2 linked regions of the Acaryochloris sp. CCMEE 5410 genome follow. The protein of the gene in region 1 binds, or shares a complex with, the protein of each later gene. Links are inferred from orthologs where the notes say so. Each region holds a gene or a part of one and is shown on either strand. Other genes may lie near its edges. The genes, in order: ON05_RS01680 and ON05_RS11250.

The links.
Region 2: ON05_RS01680 (region 1) and ON05_RS11250 share a complex: the UniProt entries of both Bacillus subtilis proteins name them as parts of the possible RNA degradosome complex. The link is inferred for Acaryochloris sp. CCMEE 5410 from one-to-one orthologs.

Annotation. Positions count from the first base shown.
Region 1 is NZ_AFEJ02000001.1:409,367-412,597, reverse strand. What follows is about bases 69-2,970. They hold ON05_RS01680 (polyribonucleotide nucleotidyltransferase), read right to left. Parts: upstream 2,644-2,970; coding sequence 493-2,643; downstream 69-492. Other genes in these bases: queG (tRNA epoxyqueuosine(34) reductase QueG), read left to right, coding at 69-563. Also shown: more of queG, read left to right, coding at 1-68; ON05_RS01675 (DEAD/DEAH box helicase), read left to right, coding at 3,055-3,231. UniProt on the Bacillus subtilis protein: Involved in mRNA degradation. Catalyzes the phosphorolysis of single-stranded polyribonucleotides processively in the 3'- to 5'-direction. Necessary for competence development in Bacillus subtilis.
Region 2 is NZ_AFEJ02000001.1:2,491,771-2,495,029, reverse strand. Bases 137-3,066 are described here. They hold ON05_RS11250 (ATP-dependent 6-phosphofructokinase), read right to left. Parts: upstream 2,178-3,066; coding sequence 1,095-2,177; downstream 137-1,094. Other genes in these bases: lexA (transcriptional repressor LexA), read left to right, coding at 2,489-3,066; ON05_RS11255 (NAD-dependent epimerase/dehydratase family protein), read left to right, coding at 137-1,025. Also shown: more of ON05_RS11255, read left to right, coding at 87-136; more of lexA, read left to right, coding at 3,067-3,109; ON05_RS11240 (hypothetical protein), read right to left, coding at 3,148-3,259. UniProt on the Bacillus subtilis protein: Catalyzes the phosphorylation of D-fructose 6-phosphate to fructose 1,6-bisphosphate by ATP, the first committing step of glycolysis.

The sequences.
Region 1 (3,231 bases):
ACCTGATTTCGCGGAACTATGGTTCCTGGCTTTTTCTAGGAGAAATTCTGACGAATATAGACTTGGAACCGGATCGTCCCCACACTCAACATTGTGGTTCCTGTACCCGCTGCATTACAGCCTGCCCCACGGATGCGATTCGTGAACCTTTTGTCGTTGATGCGAATCGCTGTATTGCGTACCACACCATTGAGAATCGGGAGGCTGCACTGCCCGATGGAATTGCAGCGAATTTACAAGGCTGGGTTGCAGGGTGTGATATTTGCCAAGATGTATGTCCCTGGAATCAAAGATTTGCCCAAGAAACAGATATTTCTGACTTCCAGCCCTATCCTGAAAATGTTGCCCCGACACTAACAGAGCTAGCAACCCTATCGGTATCAGAACGCGATCGCAGATTTAGAGCCTCTGCCTTCCGCCGCATCAAACTAGAGATGCTGCAACGGAACGCCACAGCATCTCTTAAATCCAATCGTCAAAAAACCAAGCTAACTATGACTCAGAACCACCTGCACGAGCCGCAGCCGCTTCTTCAGGATGAATCCCCAAGCGAGTCAGATTAATGCGACCGCGATTGTCTAGCTCACGGATTTTAACCACCACTTCATCGCCAACGGTGACTTCATCTTCCACCTTGCCAACTCGATAGTCTGCCAACTGAGAAATGTGAATCATGCCCTCCTTACTAGGCGCAATTTCCACAAAGGCCCCAATCGGAATAATCCGAGTCACTTTACCCAAGAATACATCGCCAGCTGCCAGCTTGCGCGTCATACCAGCAATAATCTGGCGGGCACGAGATGCAGCCTTCTCATCTACTGCTGAGATCGTAACGCGACCATCATCTTCGATATCGATCTTAGCCCCCGTTTCCTCGGTAATCCCTTTAATGGTCTTACCGCCTGGACCAATAATCATTCCAATCTGTTCTGGATCGATCTTGATGGTCAATAGGCGAGGTGCATAGGGAGACATCGTTTTGCGAGGACTGTCAATTGTCGCCAGCATCTTATCCAAAATATGGAGTCGAGCGGGTTTCGCTTGATGAATCGCCTCAGCGATCACTTTCATAGATAACCCAGTAATCTTCATGTCCATTTGCAAGGCGGTAATGCCATCTGCAGTACCCGCCACCTTAAAGTCCATATCCCCCAAGAAATCTTCAATCCCTTGAATATCTGTCAGGACTCGGACTTCATCTCCTTCCTTGATTAAGCCCATAGCGGCTCCACTCACCGGCTTAGCCAGGGGCACTCCCGCATCCATCAAGGACAAAGTGGACCCGCAAACTGACCCCATCGATGTAGACCCGTTAGAGGATAAGACTTCGGAAACGACTCGAAGAACGTAGGGGAATTCTTCTTTACTAGGAAGCATCGGTAGTAAAGCTCTTTCAGCAAGAGCCCCATGCCCCACTTCCCGACGTCCCGGTGAGCGCATGGGTCGGGTTTCACCCACAGAGTAGGGCGGAAAATTATAGTGATGAAGGTAACGTTTTTGGCTATCAGGATGGAGATCATCCATCTCTTGAGCATCACCCGGTGTTCCCAAGGTCGCGATAGATAAAACCTGGGTTAAGCCTCGGTTAAATAAACCACTGCCGTGAACGCGCTGGGGAAGAACGCCCACATTACAAGAAATAGGACGGACTTCGTCTAGCTTGCGGCCATCCACTCGGACCTTATCTTCAACCACCTGGCGGCGCATCAAGGTTTTAGTAATACTCTTAAACACCTTACCAATAGCTTTGGGGTTTTCTACTGCTGCCACCTGTACTGGATCTGTTTCTGGAAGCTCATCGATAGCAACTTTCACAGATTCCTTAATCTCATCTAAGGCAGCATCCCGAACATTCTTATCCTTTTCAAACCGGGCCAGCACTTCTTTAACAGGGTCAGTTACGCGCTCTTGGACAAAGTTCTCTAGGGTTGGATCCGTTTCTGGAGCAGCTTCTTCTACCTGCTCAATCCCCAACTCAGCAATCAACTCTTTTTGAGCCTTAATAAGATCACAAACCACCTCATACCCAAAATCGATGGCCTCGATCATGTCTTGCTCAGCCACTTCATTGGCCCCGGCTTCAACCATGATCACCCCATCCGGTGAACCAGCAACAACGAGATCGAGTTCCCCTTCAGAGATCTCCTCATAGGTGGGGTTAATAATAAAGTCATCCCCCACTAGGCCGACTCGCACTGCAGCCATGGGCCCTTTAAAGGGTATTTTGGCCAAGAGGGTGGCAACAGAAGCCCCCGTCACGGCTAAGACGTCAGGGGGAACCTGCTCATCCATAGATATCGTTGTCGCCACGATTTGCAAATCATCCCGCAACCAATTTGGGAATAGGGGCCGCATGGGTCGGTCGATCAGGCGACAGGTTAAGGTCGCTTTTTCAGGGGGTCGGCCTTCCCGTCGTAGAAAGCCCCCCGGCACACGACCGGCTGCATACAGTCTCTCCTCGTAATCTACGAGTAAAGGAAGAAAATCAATTCCTTCACGTCCTGACGATCTCGTCGCAGTGACTAGAACTGAAGTTTCACCAGATTCAATCAATACACACCCACCGGCCTGCGGAGCGAAACGGCCGATAGTGAGTTTTATTTCCCGCCCGTCAACAGATATTGACTTAATAACTTCTGACATTAAGTGACTTGTCCTTACTTATTGTTTTGTCCTTTTTTTTTCTGTCGCAATCCTAACATTGATAGAGAACCGCTTGCTTTGCAGAACAGCAATCAGACATGTTGCTTATTGATTCCCATCTGACCTTTAAAAGGGATATCCATATGACAAGTTCACCCTGTAGCATAGGTATAGAAGATCACCGCCTAGACTTAAGACACTTAAGTTTGGGTGGCCCGTTTATGTTCATAACAATATTTTCAGATTGATGATGGCTCAAAAGACAAATCCCAGTCATCTCTTCACCGCATCATCATGAAGCAAAGGTTGCATCAATATTGTCATCACATTAACGAGTTTAAAGGTGATATCAACCCCGTTTTTACCAGTGAATGGACCATACGTCTCCAAGGGAGTATTCATAACTAAATTATGGCGATCTTGCATGGTAGTTGGCGGCCAACCTCAGACTTTAAAGATGGGCAACCGTCAAACGCTGCATCTAAAACCAATGCTCAGCGGCTTTTAAATGGAACATTGTTTATTTGGGCTGAAACTTGGCGCGGTACAACCGCCAAACAAAATCCAATTTCAGAAGAGACGTTGCCC
Region 2 (3,259 bases), 2.1 Mb from region 1 along the record:
TAAAGCACAACCATCTTTGGGGATAGGTTTCGTATGCTGATATGGTTCAGAATAGAGCACCACATCACCGAAGGAATTGGCATGAAATGCGCATATTAATGATGGGCGGAACCCGGTTTATTGGTATTTACCTCAGCCAGATTTTGGCTGATCAGGGGCACGACGTGGTGTTGTTCAATCGGGGAAACCATGCCCCTGCTGTGGCAGGCTTGACTCAAATTCAGGGCGATCGTACGGATGCGGCTCAGCTCAAATCGAAGCTGGCCCATGAGAAATTTGATGCCATTTTTGATAACAATGGTCGAAAATTATCCGATACTCAACCTTTGGCCACTCTCTTTAAAGATCAGGTTCAACACTTTGTGTATATGAGTTCGGCGGGAGTCTATCTCAAATCGAATCAAATGCCCCATCGGGAAGACGATCCGACGGATCCAAACAGTCGCCATCTCGGTAAAGCAGAATCAGAAGCCGATTTAGCGGCTCAGGGCTTGCCGTTTACTTCGATTCGCCCGACTTATATCTATGGCCCCAAAAACTATAACGATGTAGAAGCTTGGTTCTTTGACCGGATAGTTCGTCAGCGTCCGATTCCGATTCCGGGGAATGGTCAACATATGACCCAACTCGGACATGTTCAAGATTTAGCTCAAGCGATGGCCTCTGTCCTCGGTAATCCTCAAGCAATCGGCCAGATTTATAATATCAGTGGTGATCGCTATGTCACCTTCGATGGTATTGCCAAAGCCTGTGCCTTAGCTGCTGGCCAGTCCCCTGATGCCTTAAGGTTGGTGCATTATGACCCCGCTCAATTTGACTTTGGCAAGCGGAAAGCCTTTCCTATGCGGTTGCAGCACTTCTTTGCTGATATTCATAAGGCTTGCACCGAGCTTGGTTGGCATCCTCAATATGATCTGGTGAGCGGCCTGAAAGATTCGTTTCAAAATGACTATCTGGCTGGTCAACGCGATCAAGCTGACATTGATTTCTCCCTGGATGATCAAATTTTGGCAGCAGCGGCCTAGGGCCACTCAGGGGTTTCACACCTAAAAATTGAACGCCTCAATTTTTAGGTGTGAAGAGTCGGTAGAGCCTTAGTCTCCGAGGTAAATCCCTAACCCTCTGGCAGTTTTGACCAGCGTTCCGGTGGGGTCGACGGCTCTGTAATGTGCGATCGCATCAGTAATCGGAACACTCATCACCTGGCGATTTTGCCAAGTCACCATTTGATCAAACTGACCTTCAGCAATCAGATCGACGGCTGCGACGCCAAAAGCTGCCCCAATCAGGCGATCGGAAGGGGACGGTATGCCGCCGCGCTGAACATGTCCTAAAACCGTCACCCGGGTTTCGGCCACATGACGACTGCAAATTTGCTCAGATAAATATTGGCCGATTCCCCCCAGACGGCATTCGCCCAAGCCATCTGTATGGGTTAAGGGATCACCGCCCTCAGTCCGCACCGCCTCGGCCACGATTATCAGAGAATAGTTTTTGCCCTTACTCTGGCGTTCTTTGATTTTGGCGCAGACATTATCAATGGTGTAGGGGATTTCAGGAATCAAAATGATATCTGCCCCTCCGGCAATACCTGCACTGATGGCAATATGACCCGCATCCCGCCCCATCACCTCCAGGATAATGACACGGCTATGGCTGGCTGCAGTAAATTGCAAGCGGTCTAGGGCTTCTGTGGCAATATTGACCGCCGTATCAAATCCGACCGATCGTTCCGTTACTCCCACATCATTGTCAATGGTTTTGGGAATGCCCACCAAGTTCCAATTACCCTGTTGGGCTAGCTTACGGAGAATGGCGATGCTACCATCGCCACCAATCCCGATCAGAGCGTCTAAGCCCAGCTTGCGATAGCCGTCAATCATATCTTCGGAGCGATCGATTAGCGTGCCATCTGGCATCGGAAAGGCAAAGGGATTACCCTTATTGGTCGTTCCTAACATGGTCCCTCCTGCGGTGAGTAGAGGACTCATCTGTTGAGGTTGCAGCGCCATGGCTGCAGGGGGATCTTTCAATAAACCATGGGTGGCTTGTTGAATCCCAATCACCTCCCAACCATAATGTTCAACCGCTCGAAGCACGACTGCGCGAATCGTGGGGTTAAGCCCTGCACAATCACCGCCGCTCGTTAGAATACCGATCCGTTTTGTATCACCCATATTTACTCACTATGACCCAGAGGATTGGCATTAAAGATAGCTGTAACCTAAACCATAGATGGCAGGATCATGGGGAAATCCAGGTTGAATTTATCTTTGTCAGGGAAAGTTCAAGTCCATGATGTTCATGCTGTGTGAAGGATATGGCGCTGGGTCCGATTTTGACCAAAATTTGTCGAGTTATCCGACTTGTCTGTATACTCAAGTAGTACAGGTGTTTTATTGGTTGCTCTCTATTCTAATGGGCCTAAAGCAATAAAAACCTGTGAGATAACAATATTGACTCAATGTGCGCAGGGGCTGGATCAATCGTGGAACCTTTATCAAAAGCTCAACAAGAATTATTTGATTGGTTGGTTCAATTTATTGAACAACATCAACATGCGCCTTCTATTCGGCAGATGATGCAGGCCATGAAACTCAAATCTCCGGCCCCAGTTCAGAGTCGTTTGGATCATTTGCGTAAGAAAGGCTATGTCGATTGGGAAATTGGCCAAGCCCGGACGTTGCGAATTGTTCACCCAGAGCACTTACAGGCGGATATGGATCAGATTCCGATCTTAGGTGCGATCGCAGCAGGGGGATTAATTGAGCCCTTTGTTGAAGTAGTGGATTCTTTAGAATTCAGTCCTAAACAATTGCCCCCTAAATCCTATGCACTTAGGGTGAATGGAGACAGCATGATCGATGCGCATATTACAGATGGAGACATCGTCATTATGCGGCCCGTTCAAGAACCGAAAACTATTAAAAATGGGACAATCGTTGCCGCGAGAGTCGAAGGAGAAGGAACGACCCTAAAGCGGTTTCACTTAGAAAGGAATGAAGTCACCCTTGAGGCCGCTAATCTGAAATATCAGCCGATCAAAGTGTTAGCAACACAGGTAGAAATCCAAGGCTCTTTAATTGGAGTATGGCGAAAATATTTTTAAAAGAATGTTACGTAGTAGGTGCACTTTAAGCTCAAGCGTTATGACACCATTCTCAGCTTGGCAATCCACATATCAGATGGATCGCTGTAATAGTCAATTTCATCAATTCGATACTCTGACTGTTGACCTGCCTCGGAAATGTGAATCACA